3 regions of the Halalkalibacter oceani genome follow, and region 2 is predicted to be linked to each of the others. Evidence: predicted binding sites of a transcription regulator. Region 2 holds the regulator's gene; each other region holds the start of a gene.
The links. The regulator Rex, encoded in region 2, represses fermentation and respiration genes when NADH is low (regulators of the CRP and FNR family bind a similar motif). The targets are predictions, from matches to a motif close to TTGTGAAATATTTCACAA.
Positions count from the first base shown of each region.

Region 1: the regulator Rex is predicted to act here: its motif matches at 4,243-4,260, upstream of ABMB67_RS18060 (cytochrome ubiquinol oxidase subunit I).
Region 3: the regulator Rex is predicted to act here: its motif matches at 4,073-4,090, upstream of cydD (thiol reductant ABC exporter subunit CydD).

Region 1 covers NZ_JBEPKD010000021.1:48,631-56,360, forward strand. Annotated here, with positions in the region: gene ABMB67_RS18040 (phosphoglycerate kinase) at 1-152, shown strand, start outside; gene tpiA (triose-phosphate isomerase) at 181-936, shown strand; gene gpmI (2,3-bisphosphoglycerate-independent phosphoglycerate mutase) at 933-2,462, shown strand; gene eno (phosphopyruvate hydratase) at 2,606-3,895, shown strand; gene ABMB67_RS18060 (cytochrome ubiquinol oxidase subunit I) at 4,328-5,668, shown strand; gene ABMB67_RS18065 (cytochrome d ubiquinol oxidase subunit II) at 5,680-6,714, shown strand; gene secG (preprotein translocase subunit SecG) at 6,832-7,062, shown strand; gene ABMB67_RS18075 (alpha/beta hydrolase) at 7,287-7,730, shown strand, end outside.
Region 2 covers NZ_JBEPKD010000010.1:17,669-25,398, reverse strand. Annotated here, with positions in the region: gene ABMB67_RS12490 (cytochrome ubiquinol oxidase subunit I) at 1-36, opposite strand, end outside; gene ABMB67_RS12485 (DoxX family protein) at 484-1,017, opposite strand; gene tatC (twin-arginine translocase subunit TatC) at 1,278-2,036, opposite strand; gene ABMB67_RS12475 (twin-arginine translocase TatA/TatE family subunit) at 2,054-2,233, opposite strand; gene ABMB67_RS12470 (redox-sensing transcriptional repressor Rex) at 2,379-3,014, opposite strand; gene ABMB67_RS12465 (ABC-F family ATP-binding cassette domain-containing protein) at 3,202-5,127, shown strand; gene ABMB67_RS12460 (glycerophosphodiester phosphodiesterase) at 5,203-5,931, opposite strand; gene ABMB67_RS12455 (carbohydrate ABC transporter permease) at 5,953-6,780, opposite strand; gene ABMB67_RS12450 (carbohydrate ABC transporter permease) at 6,795-7,655, opposite strand; gene ABMB67_RS12445 (ABC transporter ATP-binding protein) at 7,669-7,730, opposite strand, start outside.
Region 3 covers NZ_JBEPKD010000009.1:119,265-126,994, forward strand. Annotated here, with positions in the region: gene ABMB67_RS12070 (hypothetical protein) at 46-381, shown strand; gene cydC (thiol reductant ABC exporter subunit CydC) at 593-2,308, opposite strand; gene cydD (thiol reductant ABC exporter subunit CydD) at 2,305-4,035, opposite strand; gene wrbA (NAD(P)H:quinone oxidoreductase) at 4,945-5,607, opposite strand; gene ABMB67_RS12090 (MarR family winged helix-turn-helix transcriptional regulator) at 5,804-6,289, opposite strand; gene ABMB67_RS12095 (ArsR/SmtB family transcription factor) at 6,354-6,689, opposite strand; gene ABMB67_RS12100 (SRPBCC family protein) at 6,689-7,117, opposite strand; gene ABMB67_RS12105 (cytosolic protein) at 7,290-7,568, shown strand; gene ABMB67_RS12110 (hypothetical protein) at 7,602-7,730, opposite strand, start outside.

The DNA of each region.
Region 1 (7,730 bases), on a different contig from region 2:
ATTCGGTTATCGGCGGTGGCGATTCAGCCGCCGCGGTGGAAAAGTTTAAGCTTGCTGATAAAATGAGCCACATTTCCACAGGTGGCGGTGCGTCATTGGAATTTATGGAAGGCAAGCAGCTTCCAGGTGTTGTCGCATTAACGGATAAATAAGCAGGAAAGAATTAAAAGAGGTGAAATAATGCGTAAAGCAATTATTGCAGGAAACTGGAAAATGAACAAAACGCTCGGCGAAGCAAAGCAATTTGTGCAGGAAGTAAAAGAAAGCATTCCTTCAGCAGCAGCGGTTGATGCAGTCGTCTGTGCGCCGGCCCTTTTTTTAGAAAGCCTGGTGAAGGAAGCAGCTGGAACGGATTTAAAAGTCGGTGCACAAAATGTCCACTTTGAAGAAAGCGGCGCGTTCACAGGAGAAATCAGCCCTGTCGCTTTGGCTGATATGAATGTCGACTATGTCATTATCGGCCACTCGGAGCGGCGTGAAATGTTTGCGGAAACGGATGAAACCGTCAATAAAAAGGTGAAAGCCGCTTTTGCCCATCAGCTGACTCCGATTATGTGCTGCGGCGAGACGGATGCCGAACGTGAAGCAGGAAAAACAAATGACGTTGTCAAATCTCAAGTAGAGGCTGGCCTAGACGGTCTCAATGAGGAGCAAATCAAACAAACGGTGATTGCTTATGAGCCAATCTGGGCGATCGGTACCGGGAAATCGTCCTCTGCTGATGATGCGAATGAAGTGTGCCGCTATATTCGTCAAGTGGTAGCTGAACAGTTTTCCGCAGAAGCGGCGCAGGCGATCAGAATACAGTATGGCGGAAGTGTAAAACCTGCTAATATAAAAGAGTATATGGCTCAATCTGACATTGATGGGGCACTTGTTGGCGGGGCGAGCCTGGAACCTGCATCGTTTGTCGCGTTAGTGGAGGCGGCTCAATGAGTAGGAAGCCGGTAGCTTTGATTATCCTTGATGGTTTTGCGATCCGTGATGAAGTTATTGGCAACGCGGTGGCGCAGGCCCGGAAGCCGAATTTCGACCGTTATTGGGAGCAGTATCCGCATGCGACGCTGGAAGCCCAGGGCGAGGCGGTTGGATTGCCGCAAGGACAGATGGGAAATTCCGAGGTTGGTCATTTAAACATCGGTGCCGGCCGGATCGTCTACCAGAGCTTAACGCGGGTTAATCTCTCCATTCGGGAAGGTGAGTTTTTTGAAAATGAAACCTTTTTGAATGCGATGAACCATGTGAAAGCAAAGAAAAGTGCATTACATATTTATGGCTTGCTTTCTGACGGGGGCATTCATAGCCATATTGATCACTTGTTTGCTTTGCTTGAGCTGGCGAAAAGAGAACAAGTCGACAACGTCTATATTCACGGTTTTCTTGATGGACGTGATGTTGGACAAACATCGGCCGAAGTCTACGTGCGCGGTCTTCAGGAAAAGCTCGATGAGCTTGGCCTTGGCGAAATCGCTTCGCTGCACGGCCGCTATTATGCGATGGACCGCGATAAGCGCTGGGAGCGCGTTAACAAATCGTACCGCGCGATGGTGTATGGCGAAGGGCCAACCTACAGTGCTCCGCTTGAAGTGATCACGGATAATTACAAGAATGGCATTTTTGATGAATTTATCATTCCATCGGTCATCACCCGCGAAAATGGCGCGCCGGTCGCGACGATTCAGGATGATGATGCGGTCATCTTTTTTAACTTCCGCCCTGACCGCGCGATTCAAATGTCCCAAGTATTTACGAACGATGATTTCCGCGGCTTTGACCGCGGGGAGAAGCAGCCGAAGCGGCTTCATTATGTCTGCCTGACCCATTTCAGCGAGACGGTCGATGGCTTTGTTGCGTTTAAACCGACGAACCTCGATAATACGCTAGGTGAAGTGCTCGCGCAGCAGAAGTTTACCCAGCTGCGAATTGCCGAGACGGAAAAATATCCGCATGTCACTTTCTTTTTCAGTGGAGGACGTGAGGAGCCGTTTCCGGGAGAGGATCGGATTTTAATTGACTCTCCAAAGGTGGCGACGTATGATTTGCAGCCGGAGATGAGCGCCTATGAAGTAACGGAGGCGCTGCTTGCCGATATTGAGGCTGACCGCCATGACGCGATTATTTTAAACTTTGCCAACCCTGATATGGTCGGACATTCCGGGATGCTCGAACCGACAATAAAAGCGGTCGAAACCGTTGATGAATGTTTGGGTCGGATCGTCGACGCGATTCTGGCGAAAGGTGGCGCGGCCATTATCACGGCGGATCATGGTAACGCTGACGAAGTTGTGACATTGGATGGGAAGCCGATGACTGCCCATACGACGAATCACGTGCCGGTTATTGTGACCGAAAAAGGAGTAACGTTACGTACGGATGGGATTTTAGCCGACCTGGCTCCAACGGTGCTGAAGCTGTTGCAGGCTGAACAGCCGCCTGAAATGACAGGGAAGCCATTATTTTAATTTGATAAACTAAAAAAGCGATGAGCGGCCTCACTACAGGTTTCGCGCCTGAGGAGACCGGGGCCCTTTTCTGTAAGCGGGTAGTGAAGCACGCCATCGCCATTTGAAACCGCCCCATATTTTACTAAAGGAGTGAATGTAATATGACAATGATTACAGATGTATATGCTCGTGAAGTACTTGATTCCCGCGGGAATCCGACAGTAGAGGTGGAAGTTTATTTAGAATCGGGAGCAATGGGCCGTGCGCTCGTACCAAGTGGTGCCTCGACTGGTGAGTATGAAGCCGTTGAACTGCGTGACGGGGGCGAGCGTTATATGGGCAAAGGCGTCCTGCAAGCGGTTGATAATGTCAATGAAATCATTGCCCCTGAGCTGATCGGCTTTGACGCGCTTGATCAGGTTGGGATCGACCAGATGATGATCGAGCTTGATGGAACGGATAATAAAGGCAAGCTTGGAGCAAACGCAATCCTCGGTGTGTCAATGGCTGTCGCTCATGCTGCCGCTGATGCGCTTGGACTGCCGTTGTACGTCTATTTGGGTGGATTCAATGCGAAGCAGCTTCCGGTGCCGATGATGAATATCATCAATGGCGGGGAGCATGCCGATAACAATGTTGATATCCAGGAATTCATGGTAATGCCGGTAGGTGCGCCAAACTTCCGTGAAGCATTGCGGATGGGAGCGGAAATTTTCCATAACCTGAAGGCTGTACTGAAGAGCAAAGGCTACAACACGGCAGTCGGCGATGAAGGCGGATTTGCGCCGAACCTTTCATCAAACGAAGAAGCCCTGTCAACGATTATTGAAGCGATCGAAAAAGCAGGCTATAAGCCGGGTGAGGAAGTCAAGCTGGCGATGGACGTCGCGTCTTCTGAGCTGTTTAATAAAGAAGACGGGAAATACCACCTGGCTGGAGAAGGAAAGGTGCTTTCTTCCGAGGAAATGGTGTCCTTCTACGAAGAGCTTGTCGCGAAATATCCGATCATTTCAATCGAGGATGGATTGGATGAAAACGACTGGGAAGGCCATAAGCTGCTGACAGACCGCCTTGGCAAAAAAGTTCAGCTCGTCGGTGACGATTTGTTTGTGACGAATACGGCGAAGCTTTCAGAAGGCATTGAAAAAGGGGTCGGCAATTCGATTCTTATTAAGGTGAACCAAATCGGAACGTTGACAGAAACCTTTGAAGCGATTGAAATGGCGAAGCGCGCCGGCTACACGGCTGTCATCTCTCACCGTTCTGGTGAAACAGAAGATGCGACGATTGCGGATATCGCCGTCGCGACAAACGCCGGTCAAATTAAGACGGGTGCGCCATCACGGACAGACCGCGTCGCGAAGTACAATCAGCTGCTCCGCATTGAGGACGAGCTTGCCAACGTAGCAACCTACGGCGGCATTAACGCGTTTTATAACTTGAAAAAATAAAAATGTGAATAAACGCATGAGGTCAAGTGCAAAACACTGATCTCATGCGTTTTTTTTGAACGATAAGAAAGGATAGAATAATTCGTGGAAGGGCGATGGCTTCGGGCGTTACGGCCGTCTGAAAGAACCCCGATTTCAGACGGCCTTAAATGATTGTAACGGCTCCGCACGCCGCTGATAAGAAAAGCCGCTGTGCGGTTTTCTTATCGGCTTTTTAGTCTCCGCTTAGCGGCTCTGTCTTGCTTAGCAATGACAAAGTAGATAAAGATTAACAAAAAAAAGACTAAACCTGAACAGGTACGGCTGACAATTGGGATCCATTCCATCTCATCACCTCATTTATAGGTTTGTGTAATCTTTTACAAATAATACATATTAACAATGAGGTGGAGCAAAATAGGTTCATACATTAATTGAAAGTAGGGAATAGAAATGGATAACGTGATGTTATCTCGGATGTTATTTGGATCTTCAATGGCGTTTCATATTATCTTTGCTACGTTGACTGTTGGGGTGTCTCTTATGATTTTCTTCGCTGAAATTATGAGGGCAATAAAAAAAGAACAGGATTATGCTATTCTTGCCAAGCGTTGGACGAAAGGGTTGGCTATTTTACTTGGTGTGGCGATCCCAACAGGGACGATTGTTGCTGTTATGCTGTCTTTGCTATGGCCTGGTTATATGGAGATTGTCGGACAGGTTGTGGCATTGCCTTTTCAAATTGAGATTTTTGCTTTCTTTTTGGAATCTCTATTTTTGGCTATTTATGTGTATGCGGCTGATCGCCTGACAGCGGCGATGCGCCTGATCAGCTCGTTTTTTGTCGCTTTAGGAGCGGTGGCATCAGCTATTTTAATAACAAGCGTACATTCCTGGATGAACACACCAAGGGGGTTCGAGCTCATTAATGGGCAAGTAACGAATGTCGATCCCTTGGCTGCCGCGTTATCTCCAAGCTTCTTTCCTACAGCGATGCATGTGGTCAGCACGGCCTATATGGCCGGGGCGTTTGTGCTGGCGGCTGTAGCCGCCTTTAAAATGTTGAAGCCAGATTTACCTGAGCGGGAGATGCAATACCATAAAAAAGGACTAACGATCACACTGATGTTTGCTTTTGCGATGTCTGCCTGGACTGCCTCAACTGGTCATGATACGACGGTTATGTTATATGAAGAGATCCCAATAAAACTCGCTGCGGCAGAAGGGCTTTTTGATACGCAAAGAGGGGCAAGCTTAACAATATTTGGGACCCCTAGTCCAGAAGCAAATGAAGTAATTGGTGGAATAGAGATCCCATATTTACTAAGCTGGTTGGCAACCTATGATGTCAATGCTGAAATAGTGGGCTTAAATGACTTTCCGCGTGAAGAGTGGCCGCCTTTATTTGTTCATACATTGTTCAATTTAATGGTTTTCATCGGATTTGGCTTATTAGCTGTCGCAGGTATTACTCTTCTTTGGATGTTTATAAAACGAAAGCAGAAATTTTCGGTACCAAGATGGATGCTCGCCTCAATTGTCGCGGCTGGCCCACTTGCGATAGTGGGAATTGAGATAGGATGGATTTTTAGTTGTACTGGGAGACAGCCCTGGACAATTTTTCGTGTTCAAACTACAGCTGAAGCGGCTACAAGCTCTGGTAATTTAGGTACGTTATTTGTATTGTTCGTATTTCTATATTTCGTGTTACTTGTAATCACCGGAACCGTCATGTATTTCTATTTCAAGCGCAATCCTTTAAAACAAGATATGGCGATGTATGAAGCGACATAAGGGGTAAAAAAATGGAGAATATAGATATTGCAATTTTAATCATGTGGTTTATCTTTTTTATCTACGCAATTGCAGGGTCAATTGATTTTGGAACAGGCTTCTATGCGATGTATTACCAAAGAAAAGGAAATGATGAAGCGACGACCCTTGCCAATAATTATTTATCTCCGGCCTGGAAGGTAACCAATGTCTTTTTAGTGTTACTTGTTGTCTCCTTTGTCGGTTTCTTTCCCGGGGCTGCACCCTCTCTCGGCACTTTAATGATCGTACCTTTTTGTCTCGTCTTGCTGCTGCTGACGATCAGGAGTGCGTTTATGGTATTTGCGTATAGTACAGAACGCTTTTCAGGACTGTTGACACTCGTTTCCGGAATCAGTGGGTTATTAATTCCGGCGATCCTCGTCAGTATAATTCCAGCGGCCCTTGGTGGATTTTTTACATACTCCGGTAACCTCCAATATATATTAATTAATCAACTGTTTAGCAGCCCTGCTTTCTACTCTCATATTGCTTTTGCTATTGTGACACAGTTGTTTATTGCTGCTTTGTTTATGAGCGATTATGCAAAGGAAGGAGGCCGTGTGAGAACGCACGATGTTTATCGCAGGAATGCGATCTTTCTTGGCCCCCTTACTCTCGTGTTTGCGATTATAACCATCTTAACGTTAATACCGGAGGCAAGGTGGATGTTTGATAAATTTCTTGATTTATGGTGGATTTATACGCTGTCTTTAATTGCCTTTGCAATTGGTTACAGCGCTCTATGGTGGCCCTCCAAAAGAGTAGATATCGGTCAATCTCGTTTTGCGTTTATTTTTATTATCATTCAATTTGGGCTGGCTACAATCGCTTATGGTTCAGCAATATTACCTTATTTTCTCTATCCTGACTTAACGATCTATGACGCCTTTACCAATGAGTTGATGTTCAGGTTTTTATTAATTGGCTTTATCATTGGGATGAGTATACTAATCCCGGTATTCATTTGGTTCTGGCGTTTGTTCCTTAAAGATAAAAAATATATTACAGCATCAGAGCATGACTAAGTAGTTGATCTGTTGAGTAGTTGTCACTAATAAAAAGCAATCATTTTCAACTTGCTCTCTCGTTCCTGCCTGTGGTACATTAATAGAAGCGTAAACTGGGCTTGGAGGTGTTCGATTATGCAATTAGTTGCAACGATTTTACTGATTATCGTATCAATTAGCTTAATTGCTGTCGTCCTGTTGCAATCTGGAAGAAGTGCAGGTCTTTCCGGCGCGATCTCAGGTGGGGCTGAACAGTTAATTGGAAAACAAAAAGCACGCGGCATTGATGCCGTTTTAAGTAAAGCGACAGTTGTTTTAGCTGTGTTATTCTTCTTACTGACGATTACCGTCGCTTACTTTATGTAATTGAGACGACAGGATGTTTCAAAGGGGGGTTCGTTCACTTTGAAGCATCTTTTTTGTTTGTCTGAGAGGGCTGGCACATAACTGCCAGCAGCAGTGGTCCCTTTTTCAATTGTCCGGGTTATTCTGTCGCATGTCGCTCCTGCGCAGAAGACGAAAAACGATTGTTTATCTCGCGATTAGGGTACAATAGAAGAAATGAGGTCACGTAGAAAAAGGTGAGAGGGATGATCGGTTGTCTTTGCCTGCATGGCTTTACTGGGGAACCATGGGAGGTCGAGCCTGTGGCGGACTATTTTCTTGAACAGAAAAAATGGCTCGTCTACACGCCAACCTTGCCGGGACACGGACCGGCTGGCAACTTAAAGGATGTCACCTATAAACAATGGGTGTATGCGGCGGAGGTCGCGGTTCAGGAATTGCTCAGCCGCTGTGAAAAAGTGTTTGTGATCGGCTTTTCGATGGGTGGGATACTCGCCTGTTATATTGCGGCCAAGTATCCGATCAACAAGCTTGTTCTGCTGAGCGCGGCAGCTTATTACATTAACCCGCTGCAGCTGCTGCACGAGCTGAAGGATGTCGTCCGTCTGAGCTTGCGCGGCGAGCTCGAGGAGGATGAGCATTATCAGCTTTATCGAAAAAAGATTATCGATACGCCGATGACGGCGGTT
Region 2 (7,730 bases):
TATCCGACTGTATATCACCGGATCGTACTCCATCATTTCTCCTCACCCTCCTTAGAAAAACACCAAAGGCATCTTTTTTCATCATCCTGTAAATTTTTTATTCATCCTTTTACAAAATGCTCACCTTTTCACATTCAAATTAAAATGGGCTTTAAAATTGAGCCAAGACAAGCTTTTCACTACTGCCACTATCACTATAGGTTTTACAAGGCGATTGTAACATATCGAAAAAGCCGCCGAGAAAATGATCAATGAATATTTTGTGAAAGGAATCACATTGTCATGATTTATTCTTTTTTTCTATACCATTTGTTCATTATTTCTAAACACAGCAGCGCAATGGATTGTAAGCTAGGTTGCTTTGAGAAAGCAGAAAAAACCGGGGAACAGGGATGATCTTTTTTCACCCTGTGTCCCGGATCTGAAAGCAGTGAATAAAGTCAGTGCCTCCTTAATGCCCCAGAGTTTATTCATTTAAATCATTTATTTTTGCAGCAATCCTTCACGCTGCTCAATCTTAACATGCAAGTCCTCTCTCTTTCGCAAAAGCTGCCGGCGTAGATAAGGCAGCACCCAACGGTCTCCCCCAAACCGTCCAGCATTGGCCCCTGCCGCCATAATAAATATAGAAATCAAAATAAGCAGCGGATTTGTAGAAATCGTTCCGGCAAATAAAAAGGACATATTCATCGCTACGCCAAAAAAAGCAGCGGCAGAAGTCAGAATACCAGTAATCAGTCCTAAACCAACAAGAATCTCTCCCCAGGCGACAACGAGACTAAATAGATCGGCATACGGAATCGCCACAGATTCTAAAAACGTTACATAAACAGGATATAAAACTTCCTCCCCCTTCATCACGGGATTCGTTACCGCACTTTCCAAAAAACCTCCCGCATGAAATCCCCCTGTCACCTTGCCAACTCCTGAAGATAGCCAGGCCCAGCCTAAATAGAGGCGTAATATGACCATAATTCCTGCTACTACCTTGTTTTCTCGTAAAAATTGTCCAATCATCAAAATGTCCCCCTCATTCATGTTCACTTAAAATGATATTGTGAATGTTTTCACAATGTTTATAAGGTAAGTATATCGGACTTAGATCAATTTGACTACCATATCTTACACATTTCACACTTTGTTCAATATTTCACAAACTATTGTGTAAAATTTAAGATGGAATAGTTCTTGTGCTGCTGTTACCCTAGGATCGTATCGATTCCTCTAATCAAAAAAACGAGCAGGAACCTGTTTCCCTGCTCGTTTTTCAACCTTTATTATGAATCGGCTGCTTCCGCTTCTTCCCGTTCTCTTTCTGCTTTTTGTACTTTCCGGTACGTCACATAGGATACCCAGATGCTGAATTCATAGAGCAGCAAGAGGGGCACCGTGACCATTAAATGCGAAATGACTTCAGGCGGGGTAATCATCCCGGCGATGACCAGCAGCACAAAATAAGCTAGCTTGCGCACCTGGCTTAACAGCATCGGGGTTATGATCCCCAGTCTCGTTAAAAACATCACGATCACAGGGAGCTGGAATAACACACCGAATGGGAGCGTCACCTGAAAAAGAAACGTAAAGTATTCATTAATCCCATACTGTTCCGTAATACCGAGCCGCTCTGCTAAATTGCTCATGAACTGAACCAGGTAAGGAAACAAAATAAAATAAGCGAAGGCGATTCCCGCTAAAAACAGCAAAAATGCAAGCGGAATATAGGACAATGTCGCCTTCTGTTCATTCTCATGAAGGCCGGGCCGGACAAAAGCCCAAAGCTGATACAGAATAATTGGGAACGTTAAGATTAACGCACTCGCGAATGCGAACGTCATAAAGATCCGGATTGAATCGGTCATTTTAAAGGCGTTCATCGGCAAATCAGCTGCGGTTGGCGTGCTCTGCAAATATGTGATTAAAGGAGTCGCTAAAAAAAAGCCGGCGATAAAAGCCACTGCAAAGAAAGCGAGTGTGATGATTATTCGCCGCCTTAACTCCACAATGTGTTCCATCACCGACATATCTTTTTGTTCCATGGATAAACCCTTCCTGCTTAGGCTTTGTTATTATCTTTCTTTTTATCGTCATCATCATCCGCCAAGCCTTTTGTTGCATGCTTGAATTCACGCAGTGTATTCCCAGCAGCTTTTCCAAGCTCCGGCAGTTTTTTCGGACCAAAAATCAACAATGCAACAAGCGCAATAATCGCAATACTTCCTGCTCCTAATCCCATAGGTAGCACCTCCTTGTCCTTTTAGCATACTCAGCAACAGCTTCGCTGAGGAACTTCGCTTGCAGTCATACTCCCGGTGGGCCGTCAAGCCGCTCCGTTCGCCACCCGTTTGCTTTTCGGAATACTCCCGGTCGGAGTATTCCTATTATACGGGATAATGCTTTAGAAAATAAACTAACGCCTGTAATTCGACGGACAGGTCAATGTGATGGACGCGGACTTCTTCGGGCACGTCCAGACGGGCCGGTGTGAAATTAAGGATTCCCTTAATTCCTGATTGCACGAGCTGATCGGCAATCTTTTGCGCAGCGAGAGCCGGGACTGTCAAAATGGCGACCGTCACCTCCGGATCAATCAGCTCAGTCAGCTGTTCAAGATGATAGATCGTCACTCCACCAATGTCCTTGCCGACCTTTTCCTGATCAACATCAAACGCCATCACAATTTCAGTATTATTATTTTTAGAAAAATTGTAGTTCAAAAAGGCTGTCCCAAGGTTGCCGACACCGACAAGAATCACTTTCGTCAATTCATCCTGGTCAAGTGTCTTACGAAAAAAAGAAAGCAAATAATTGACATTATAGCCATAGCCTTTTTTCCCAAGTGCTCCAAAATAGGAAAAGTCGCGACGAATGGTCGCTGAATCTACTTTCACTGCCTCACTCAATTCTGTTGACGATACTCTCTGTTTTCCTGAGGCCTGGAGATTCTCCAAAAACCGATAGTACAAAGGCAGCCGCTTTGCAGTTGCTTGGGGAATCTTCGTTTGCTCACTTTTCATCAGCGCCTCCCTCCTACCTGCGAGGACATGGTCCTCATTTTTTCATTGTACACCATTTCACACAGTTTGTAAGTGGTTTCGTTTCATGTTCAATAAGTTGTTGAAAGATTAATTCTGCGATACACTCACAGTATACAGCTTTTTTGAAAACACGTCGTATCTTGCCAGAAGATAGAAAGGGAAAATCATGATTGTTTTACAGTGCATCAATCTTTCAAAATCATTCGGTGCAGAGCCTATTTTATCAAATATTAAACTAGATATCCAAACTGGAGAACGTCTTGCCCTCGTCGGACGTAATGGAGCCGGCAAATCAACCTTGCTGAAAATCATTGCCGGACAGCTTTCCTATGATGAGGGCGAGCTGATGCTCCCTAAAGGGATGGAGCTTGGCTACCTCGCCCAGGACACTGGACTCGAATCCAACCTGTCGATCTGGGATGAAATGCTGACTGTCTTTGAGCCTTTGCGCCAAATGGAACAACAGCTGCGCACGCTGGAAGCGCAAATGTCCGACCCTGATTTACTGCAAAACGCCACGCGCTATGAAAAGCTGCTGCGGGAATACGATGAAAAGCAGCTCGCTTTCAAGGATAAAGGCGGCTATCAATATGAAGCCGACATCCGGACCGTGCTTGCCGGGATGAACTTTGCCGACTTCGAATACAGCACGAAAATTGCCACGCTGAGCGGCGGGCAAAAGACGCGGCTTGCTTTAGCAAAGCTGCTTCTGACAAAGCCGGACCTGCTCATTCTTGATGAACCGACCAACCATCTCGACATTTCCACCTTAACCTGGCTTGAGCATTATTTGCTCGGCTATAAAGGAGCGATTTTGATCGTCTCCCATGACCGTTATTTTCTCGATAAAATCGTCACAAAGGTCGTTGAGATTTCCAGAACGAAATCAACCAAATACTACGGAAATTACAGTGATTACCTCGAGGAGAAGGCAAAGCGCTACGAGCTTGAAGTAAAGCAATATGACAAGCAGCAGGAGCAAATTGCCAAGCTCGAGGACTTCATTCAAAAAAATATCGTTCGCGCCTCGACGACAAAGCGGGCACAAAGCCGGCGCAAGCAGCTTGAGAAAATGGAGCGGCTCGACCGGCCTCAAGGTTCCGAGAAATCCGCTTCCTTTTCTTTTGAGATTGACAGACAAAGCGGAAATGAAGTGCTGCGGGCAACCGGCCTTCATGCAGCCTACGGCGAGCACTCGATTTTCCGCAATCTTGATTTGGCGATCGACCGCGGCGAAAGCGTCGCCCTGATCGGTCCAAATGGAGCCGGCAAATCGACGCTATTAAAAGCGTTAATGAAGGCAATCCCGCTTCAGGACGGAACGATCCGCCTCGGCAGCAACGTAACGATTGGCTATTACGATCAGGAGCAGGCGAATCTCCAATCGAACAAGCTTGTGCTGCAGGAGCTGTGGGATGACTATCCGTTATTACCTGAAAAGGAAATCCGGACCGTGCTCGGCAACTTTCTATTCAGTGGGGATGATGTGCTCAAGCCAGTGTCGGCGTTAAGCGGCGGCGAAAAGGCGCGCCTTGCCTTGGCGAAGCTAATGATGCAAAAAGCCAATTTCCTGATTCTTGATGAGCCGACGAACCATCTCGATCTCGACGCAAAAGAAATGCTGGAAGCGGCCTTGATTGATTATCCTGGCACCTTGCTTTTCGTCTCACATGACCGTTACTTCCTCAACCGGATTGCGACAAGAATGGCCGAGCTTGAGAATGGTCAAATCACGAATTATCTTGGTGATTACGACTACTATGTAACGAAAAAAGCGGAAATGCAACAGCGCGAGCAATTGGAACAGGAGGAAGCCGGGAACCCGACCCAACCAGAGGAACAGTCCGACAAACGGAATTATGAGGCGGACAAGGAAGCGAAAAAACTGGAACGCCAGCGTGCACGCCGAATTGAAGAGCTCGAGCAGCTTATTGAACAGGCGGAAACGGAGCTTGCCAAATGTGAAGAAGCGCTTTGTGATCCCGAGATTTACTCCAATCACGAGGAGGCTCTGGCTCTCCAGCAAAAAATCGATCAGCTTCATCCAACTATCGAGAGATACATGGAAGAATGGGAGCAGCTGCAGGAATAAAGCACTTCGTCCTACAAAGGGCTGGACAAAAGGTAAAAACAACCTTTTGTCCAGCCCTTGCTGTCTCAGTCTTTTTTAGTGCGCTGCCTGAAGGGCGATGATGCGCTCGGGATAGTTTGTCGTAACCCGCAGCTCGTCGTGAAAGCTTGCAAGCTTGTTCAGCGTGTCCTCATCATCCACTGTCCAGACGCCGATCTTGATCCCCGCCTGAATTAGCTCATTAATCAATGATTCCGTTATATAGGCGTAATGCATCGAAATAAAGCTTGCTCCTGTATAGCGCGCCTGCTCAACTAAAAGAGTCGGCCGGCCAAGGTAAACGAGCCCTGTTTCAATCGCCGCATCAGCGTCTTTAACCGTCTTCACACTAATGTGGTCAAACGAAATGACGGTAACCTGACGCTCGAGCTGATAGGACTGGATCAGCTTCACAACGGCTTCCTCCAATCCTGGATAATGGTCTGCGGTTTGCTTGAGCTCGATCACGAGACGACTCGTCCGGCCTTTGAACATTTGAAATACCTGCTCTAAAGAAGGAATCTTCTCCGCCATGAATTCCTGGCCGAACCAGCTGCCGGCAGTAAGCTGCTGCAGCTCGAAGAACGTATAATCGCGGACGGCGCCTCTGCCATTCGTTGTCCGCTCTAATGTATGATCATGAATGACGACCGGAATGCCATCCTTCGACAGGTGGACATCCAGCTCCACTTCGGTAATGAACGGCTCGTCCAATGCCAGCCGAAAAGCGGCCAGCGTATTTTCAGGCGCTTGTCCGGACCAGCCCCGGTGTGCAATTATTTTCATCCTATCGTCACCTTCCTGCTTTTATTTTACTCCTGTATACACAAACGCCCGGATAATTTGACGTTGAGCGAAGAAAAAGACAATCAAAATCGGCAGAACCAAAATCATGTTGCCGGCCATTAAAATATGCCAGGCGACACCGCCTTCGACCTGCAGCAATTTCGTAACACCAATAGGCAATGTCCGCGAAGCGTCGGACGTCGTCATGACGAGCGGCCAGAAATAATCATTCCAATGAGTAATAAAACTGAACAAACCGAACGTAATTAATACAGGCTTGGCCATCGGTACCATAATTTTGATAATGATCTTCCATTCACTCGCCTCATCAAGCCTGGCCGCTTCAATCAGCTCCTCTGGCACCTGCTTAAAGGATTGCCGCAGCAGAAAAATACCGAAGGCGCTTGAAGCAAACGGAAGAATCAGCGCCCAGAGCGTATCAAGCAGGCCCCATGCACTCATTTGCAAGTAAACTGGTAAAAAGATCAGCTGCGCCGGAATCATCAACGTAATCATCGTCAAACCGAAGAAAAAAGTATCCCCTTTAAACCGGTAGCGCGCAAAGGCGTATGCCGCCGGGATGATCGTACAAAACTGCAGGATAAGAATCCCGACAGACACGAGGATGCTGTTGACGAAAAACCGCAGAAACGGACCCGAGTTCCACGCCTTTTCAAAATTGCTCCAATGAAAATCCGCAGGAATCCATTTCGGCGGGAAAATGATCGTCTCGCCCAGTGATTTAAGCGAGGTCGACATCATCCAAACAAACGGCATCGCAAAGATGATCACGATGCAAATCAGGCTAATCGCGCGCAGCAGCTTGAGGGCAACTACTTTGTACTTCATAAGCATCTCCTTTCTTAGCGGTAGTGAACGCGTTTGGCAAGCAGGCGGAAGTATATAATCGTCAATAGGCTGACGACAATCAGCAGAATGACACCAGCCGCGGATGCATAGCCGATCTTAAAGAAACGGAAACCATTTTCATAGATGTAGTAGACGAAGGTGTTCGTTGAATTGATCGGCCCTCCCTGCGTCATAATCGAAATCGTATCAAAGATTTGAAAGGAGCCAATCATACTGATCACAGCCAAAAAGAACAGCGTCGGCGACAGCATTGGCAGCGTAATTTTCGTAAATGTTCTCCACGGACTCGCCTCGTCCAAAGATGCGGCCTCGTACATGTCTTTTGGAATGCTTTGCAGGCCGGCGATAAAGACAAGTGTATTAAAACCGACCCCTTTCCAGACGGCGACAATGACTAAGGAGTACAACGCGGTGTCCGGGTGGGTGAGCCATTGCACCTTATCAATCCCGAACAGTCCAAGAAACCAGTTAAGCAGACCGTAATCAACATCCATCATCCACATCCACAGCATCGAAATCGAGACTAGCGAAATAATATGCGGACTGAAAATCGCTCCTTGGACAAAGCTGTAGATGACCCCCTGCTTATTGAGCCAAAGCGCTAAAAACAGCGAGATGGTCAGCGTAAAGAAAACGGTCAGAAACGTATAGACTGCCGAATTGCGCATCACTTCGATAAATTCCCGTTCGGCCAGCAGCGATTTGAAGTTTTCCAATCCAACGAAGTCCTTCGTCGGACTGACGAAATTCCAATCAAAGGCACTTAAGTAAATCATGTAGAAGATGGGATAAATAAAAAACAGGCAGAAAATGATCACCGCCGGCGCAATCATCATGTAAGGGCGCAGCACCATCCAATTCACGTAACTAAACCCCCTCCAGCACAAGCGGCTTTTGTCCAATTGAGACATGGCGCATCCGCATTCCGT
Region 3 (7,730 bases), on a different contig from region 2:
TTCGGAGTATGATAGAAGTAAGCTTACAAGAAGGAGGAAACGGCTGTGAAACGATTTTGTGCTTTGACAATCTTGACTGCGTTTCTTCTTTCCATCTATGTCTACTTTCATGATCAGTCCAGCTATTCGACGGTGCATCCGCTGGAGACAGCCGACATCACTCACTTCTATGATCATGGCAGCGGTCATGCTTTTTATGACCTTGGAGACGGTAAGCTGAAAGTGGTCGTATCGTGGGCTCTCCCGGTTGAGCAGCTCCTGCCGATACTGCTTCTTGTCTTCGCCGTACCGGTATGGTATTACTTACGGGTCTTTCTTTTATTAAGGCCGATTATGTACCAAAGTAATTACGTTATCTCATCCCCTTCCTATACACGTTAAAAAAACTAACTTACTAGGGAGGTCGTTCGATTATGATGTGGATGAGATTGGTTGTAGTTGGCATGCTGTCTGTTACTGCGGTTAGTATTTTTGCCTTTCAATTTGTGGAAAGCTTCAATGCGTTTTTTGACATGTTTAAAAACAAATAAAACTGTTATGTAAAAAAAGGATGTCTCTCTCGTTCAAAACGTGCTGAGACATCCTTTCCTTTTTACCCAATCACATCTTTTTCAATTTCCTTCATTTGATAAAAGTAGCCGTTCGCTTTCATTAACTCCTCAAAGCTGCCTGCCTCAACTATACGGCCATCTTCCATCACAATAATTTGATCCATCCGTTCCAAACCGGTTAGACGATGACTGACCAGCACGACAGTCGCCCCCTCAGCCTGCCGGAAAAGCTCCTGATAAAGGCGCTCTTCCGTCAAAGCATCAACAGAGGAAGTCGGCTCATCGAGCAGCCAGACACGCGCCTGTTTCAGCATCGCCCGAGCCAGCGCCAGCCGTTGTTTCTCCCCGCCGGAGAGGTTCTCTCCCTTTTCAAGCACTTGATCATCTAATGACAGATGCTCCAACGCCACCCGCTTTAGCACAGCCTTCATCTCTTGATCGTTGGCCTCAGAAGAAGCAAGCTGCAAATTGTCACGAATCGTTCCGTAAAAGAAATGATTTTCCTGCAGAACCACATTCGCCTGCTCCCATATTTTTTCTTTCGATAGCTGCCGCAGCTCACTTCCGTTCCAACGGACGACGCCCTGCTCAGGCCCGACGATTCCGAGAAGCAATTGGAGTACCGTCGACTTGCCGGAGCCGCTCGCCCCGACGATCGCCGTTTTCGAGCCTCGCTTCAGTTCAAGGCTTATGTCCGTTAACGCCCGTCGCCCCTCCCCTGGATAGGTGTAGCTGACACGCTCAAACCAAATCTCCGGCACTTCATTCCCCGGCGACTGTAGCTCCGCTTCTGTCTCTGTCTGCGCTGGCTGCTCCACGACGGAAGCCAGGCGCCGCGCCGCACTTCGGCTATCTTCAAAATAGCTCGGGAAAGCAGCCATCGGTGTCGCGTTCTCAAAGACCGTGAGCGAGATCATGACAAGCATCGCTAAAAACAAACCGTCAAGCTCTCCTGTCGTCACCAAATAGGCGCCGAGAGCAAGCACAACCCATGAAACGAGCAGCGAGGCAGCCGTATTGACCGCTCGGCTCGCCAGAATCTGCCGTCCTTCCCTCTCCTGCTCACCAACATATTCAGCAGCGGCCCGCGACAGCTCAGCTTCTTTATTCGCCTGCTGCTGGTAAAGCGTAAGATCTTTAAAACCGTAAAGGAACTCCGTCACTTCCGTTGACAGCTCGCCCCGCTTGTCACGCAGATTACTATTCAGCCTGCGCTGGCGCAAAGCGAACCATGCCGGAATGAGGACACCAGTCAAAAAAAGACCGGTCAGCAGGACGAGCGCAATCGCCACTGAATAAAAAGCGGTGAAGACAATCGTCGCGAAAAAAACGAGCAACAGGACAACGAGCGGATAAAAGACCCGTAAAAAGAAATGCTGCAGGCTTTCAACATCGCCAACAATCCGCGCCAGCAGATCACCACTGCGATACGTTTGAAAAAGCGACGGCGCCAACGGTTCAAGCTTTTCATAAAAGGAAAGGCGCAGCCGGCTCAACATCGTAAACGTAGCGCGATGCGAATAGTACCGTTCGACATAGCGTCCGAGCGCCCGCAAAAAGCCAAAGAGCTTGACGAAAGCAATCGTCACCGTCAAGGCGTACAATGGCGGCATTAGCGCCCCCTTGGAGATCAGGTAGCCGCTTGAAGCAAACAGGCCGACAGCGGCGATCCCGGCCAAAAATCCGGCGATAACCGAGTAGACAATGTCCCTTTTTTCATGAAGCATCAGTTTCATAACCGCGGCAAGTTCCTTCATCCATCTCTCCCTCCCCTCTGTATCGAGATCATCTTACGGTAGTCCTCAACACGCTCCAGCAGCTGCTCATGTGTGCCGGCTCCAATCACCTTCCCGCCCTTTAGAAAAAGGATGTGGTCGGCATGCTTAATCGTGTGCAAACGGTGCGCAACCGTGATCACTGTCGATGATTGGGCAAGCTCGGCTAGCCCCTCTGAGAGAATCCGTTCTGTGCGCAAATCAAGACCGGTCGTCGGCTCATCAAAGACAATCACCGCCGGCCGCTTTAGAAAAGCGCGTGCGAGAGCGATTCGTTGCCGTTCTCCACCTGAAAGGCCACGGCCTCCCTCGCCGATTTGCGTTTGATAACCGTCTTTCAAATTTGCGATTACCTCGGCCATCCCAGCCTGCCGGGCCGCCTCTTCAATTTCTTGCCTGCTTACATCACGGGTGCTGCCAATCGCAATATTCTCAGCGATCGTTCCGCTGAATAAGTAAGGCTGCTGGGAAATATAGCTTACCTTGGCGAACCATGCTGTTTCGTCATAGGAAGAGAGCGGCTTTCCATCCACCAGCAATTCACCTTGGGAAAGCGGCAGCAGACCACTCAGCACATTGAGAAGTGTCGTTTTCCCCGATCCACTTGGCCCAACAATCGCCACTTGCGCGTACGGTGGAATATCCACGGTCACATCCGTTAAAGCAAACCCTTTCTCTTCATAACGAAAGCCGGCATTTCGTAAGGCGATCGCCGGAGGCTGATCATCCGGCAGCGTCAGACCTCCCCATTCCAGCCTCTGTCCTTCTTTCGTCAGCTCTGCTGAAATTTTTGCCGCGGCGCCCTTGCTGCTGCGGCCGGTATGAAAGGCGCTTCCCAGTTCCTTTAACGCCAAATAAAATTCAGGAGCGAGCACGAGGACAAAGAAGGCGGAGAAAAAGCTGATCCCCTGAAAGATAATAAGCTGCAAGCTTACTTCGAGCGCGATAATCCCCATGCTGAGCATCGAAATAAATTCAAGCATCAATGAGGAAATGAAGGCAATTTTCAGTACTTCCATCGTCGCCTCGCGAAAGCCGAGACTGCTCGCGCGGATTACTTCCTTCTGGCGCTTCGCCTGGCCAAAAAGCTTAAGGGTTACGAGGCCTTGAATCGTATCAAGAAATCTACCCGAGAAGGAGGCGAGCTTCTCCAGTTGCTCCTCCGACTTTGCCTGTGTCTTCATCCCGATAATCGCCATAAAGAGCGGGATAAACGGCGCTGTCACGATCATAATAATTCCAGTCGGAATATGCTGGGAAAAGACCGCGCCGAGAATGACGAGCGGCACGACCGCTGTTTGTATCAGCTGCGGAAGATAGGTGCTGTAATAGCTGTCCAGTTCATCGACCGCATCCATCATCATGCTCACCTTCTCTCCCGACTGACGCTGAAGCGCGGCCTGAAGCGGATCATCCCGGTATTTTTCGAGCAAGGCCCGACGGACCCGCTGTTTCACGCGGGTGGCGATCCCCACGCCGATTCGGCCGTTGATGTACGTGAGAAGCGCTCTTGCTCCAAGGACGGCGAGCAGCCCGTATAAAAATGGCAGAACTTCGGCAAAAGACTGCCCCGCTAAAAAGACCCGCTCGACAACCGTCACGAAGAAATAAGCCTGAGCGACAATCGTCGCCGCCGTCAGCACCGCAATGATGACGAGCCAAATCCGGCTCATTTTATATTCATTTGCAAATTGCTTGAGTTCCTTCATAGTAAGAATCTCCTCACTGCAAATTATTGTTTCAATTTAGTGAAACATTTCACATATCAACTGAAGCAAATACACCTTCGGAACATCAGAAAGACTTTGCTTCTCCTATTAGTATAGTGGAAACAGGAGAACAATGCCCGCTTTGAGAGTGACTGTTTTATGACAAAAAAAAGCCTGTCCCCCCCTGGAACAAAGCGATTAAAGAGCTTACAACGGTCCGTACTTCAGAAAACCAAGCCCATTCCAGTTCCCTTCACTCATAAACCATTTCTTTCAGTAAATAAATCGCAAGAAAACTACTGTATATGATTCCATCATAGACTTGTGAATTCATCATAATCAAGCTCACGATCCCAATAAAGAAAAAAAGCTTTATCACCAATGAAGAAGAAAAGGAAAACTTCTTATTAATAAAGCTCAGAATTACTTGAAAGATCAACAAGATAATCAGAAAATACACAGAAAATACCACTATACCCAAAACCAGATCTTGCTTTGAAAAATGGAGAAGGGTTTCTTTACTTTCACTAATAGAGATAAACATGACGGAAGCAATGAAACTATAAAAACTGATAAATATGAAATTTTTAACACTGACAAATTCTCTCTCATTCTCCATCTGATTATCACATCCCTATCATTACTTAGAAGTAAAGTGAACTACTTTTGACCGTCGCAAGTGGAATTAATAGCGACTTATTAGTACTTATATTATCTTTTTTTGGTAATATATTCAATGTTTTCCATTCTTGGCAATGGCTTCACACGCCACAAGCCCGTTGTGAGAAATCCACTCACAACGGGCTTTTAAAAAAATCGTGACGGTTCCGCTCATTGCTTAGAGGATGGGGCAAAAGGTAAAAAACAACCTTTTATCCCGGCCTCTACTAATGTTACGGTGTTTTGCTGTTATTGATTTCCTTTTTTCAGCGACTCGGCTACTTGTACGGTGCGTTTCGCTTGGTACTTTGCCGCTTCTTCTACATTTTCCTGCATATTGCCTTCCTGGTCGACGGTTACACTTGTTCCGTACGGGTTTCCGCCGGAAGCAAACAGCAATGGATCTGTATAGCCAGGAGCGGCGACAATCGCACCCCAGTGATACATTGTCGTATAGATGGAAAGAATTGTTGCTTCCTGACCGCCGTGGGCGTTGCTCGCTGAAGACATCGCGCTGACAACTTTATTCGCTAATTTGCCTGTCGCCCATAATCCGCCAGTCGTGTCAAGAAACTGCTTTACTTGCGCAGGTACGTTACCAAAGCGTGTCGGTGCGCTGAAAATAATCGCGTCCGCCCATTCAAGATCGTCAAGCGTTACTTCAGGGACGTCTGAAGTTGCCTCAAGATGAGCCTTCCACGCCGGGTTTGAGGCAATCGCCGCTTCCGGGGCAAGCTCAGGAACTTTCAGCACTTTCACTTCAGCACCCGCTGCTTTTCCACCTTCTTCAGCCCACTTTGCCATTTGATAATTGGTTCCTGTCGAACTGTAGTAAATCACCGCTAATTTGATTGACACATGCTCCAACTCCTTTTGATTAGATTGACCAAATAATTTCGCAAAGAAACCCATTGCTATTCACCTACTTTTCCCCATTTTGGCCGTGGGTAACCTTCGATAAACGAAAAAACCGGCTCGTTTATCTCTGCTTTATATAGTACCACGTAATATATTCTTAATTCAAGATATTTTACTTTAATTTTGTAAGTGAATTTAGATTTCTATACTTGGTCTTTCTACATCACTAGGTTGCACATTTCGGTACGATCTATCCCTCGTCTTTCGCATCGCGCAGCTTATCGACACCTTGAGCGTAATAGCCTAACTTCTTTAACAATTCAATCAAGCTCGTTTTCTCTTCTGACTCCAGCCCGGCAAAAATCGTCATCAGCGCTTCCTTATGGAGAGGGAAAATTTCGTCCATCCGCTCTTTGCCTTTCTCTGTAATCGAGGCATGGATGATCCGACGGTCTGTCGGACAGGGCTTTCGTCTGATCAGCTGTTTTTTTTCTAATTTATCGACGACATAAGTGATACTGCTGCTGGCAATTAACACCTTTTCGCCGATCTTCTGAATGGGCTGGTCCCCTTTATGGTAAATAAGCTCCAGCACAGCAAACTCGGTCGGATTCAACCCATAAGACCGGATATCTTCTTCCACCTTTTTTCTTACCGTCTGCACAGCACGGGATAATACGATAAATAACTTTAACGATAGTTCCTCACCCGTTGACTCAATCTTCTCTAAAGTCACTTACTATCCCTCCTTTGAACGTAATCTTTTCTCTTTGATGTTCAACATTCCCCACAATCAAAAATCACTCCCTTGATCCGCCATTACCATCTTCTTCGACTACATATTTAAGAGCCGTCATCTTATTATCCCAAAATTGCTCATAAAAGGAAAGCCACTCCTTCACCTCAAGCAGGGCCTGCGCTTCAAGCTGATAACGCCTTTCACGTCCTACCTTTTTAGCAGACACAAGCTTTGATTCTTCAAGGACGCGCAAATGCTTAGAGACCGCAACACGGCTTATTTGGAAATGCTGACTGAGCATCGTCACCGACTGACGTTTCCCGGCAAGCAATCGCAATAATTTCCTTCTTGTCGGATCAGCAATCGCCTGAAAAATATCAAGCTTTTCAGCTCCCATTATGCTTCCACCACTTGTCGCAGTCTTTCTTGAACAATAGCCTCCCAACCTTGATTCATCCGCTCGCGAATCTCTTTATTCGTTTGTCCAGGTCCTCCCGGATGAATCTCATCAGCGGCTCCCCAGCCTGAGTGAATGAGGGTAAATTCAGTTTCATCGCCTGTCTCTTTTAAAAGAAAAGTGACTTGCCAGCCCTCTTCTCCCCAGGAAAACGCCAGGCGGTTCGGGGGATCGAGTTCAAGCACTTTACACGCTGTCGGTCCAAAAGGAGAATGGATCGTAAACGAATAGCCCATCTCCGGCTTGAAATCATTTGGCATAAACCAAGCTTCCATTCCCTCCTGTGTTGCGACTGTCTTCCATACTTTCTCAATTGAAGCGCGAAACGTCGCCTGCTTGCGAATTTCAGGTACTTCCATTTTGCTCATCTGCCATTCCTCCTGTTTCAGTTGCTTTTGCATTCATCATACGAAACCTTTTGGTTACATGTCAACAAAAAAACCACAGTGCGGCTTTTTCTTATCGTCCCTTACATTTCCACTATAATTTTGCAACATAAGGCTACACTATATGTACGAACTCAAATGAGAGGTGATAAAAATGGCAAAGAAGGAAGAGGAATATACGGACTTTTCAAATGTCGAGACACAGCGCTCGTTTCTGACAGCGGAGGAATTTCCGGAAGGGTCTTACGGTACGCCGAAAGGGAAGGACGTACCCGTGGAGAATAAAGATACCCCGTGGCGAGAGCATCAAACATACTACAATAGCTACGGCTATGAATTTCGCAATTTGCATCAGGACCTTCCCCGCCAGTTTCCCGAGGCTCATCATACGCATGATGAAGCCGATAAAAATGAAGAAGAGCCTTACACATAACAAAGCTGCTGAAAATGTGAAAGTCGGACGTTTTCAGCAGCGGCCTTTTTCCCTTTTTTGAAAAGGAATAACGTTTGAAAATTGGTAGAAGGCCTGTCGTTCTTTTTCATGTGGAATGAGGCGGTGGACATCTTCGAGCTGCGCAACTCGCCTTAATTCCGC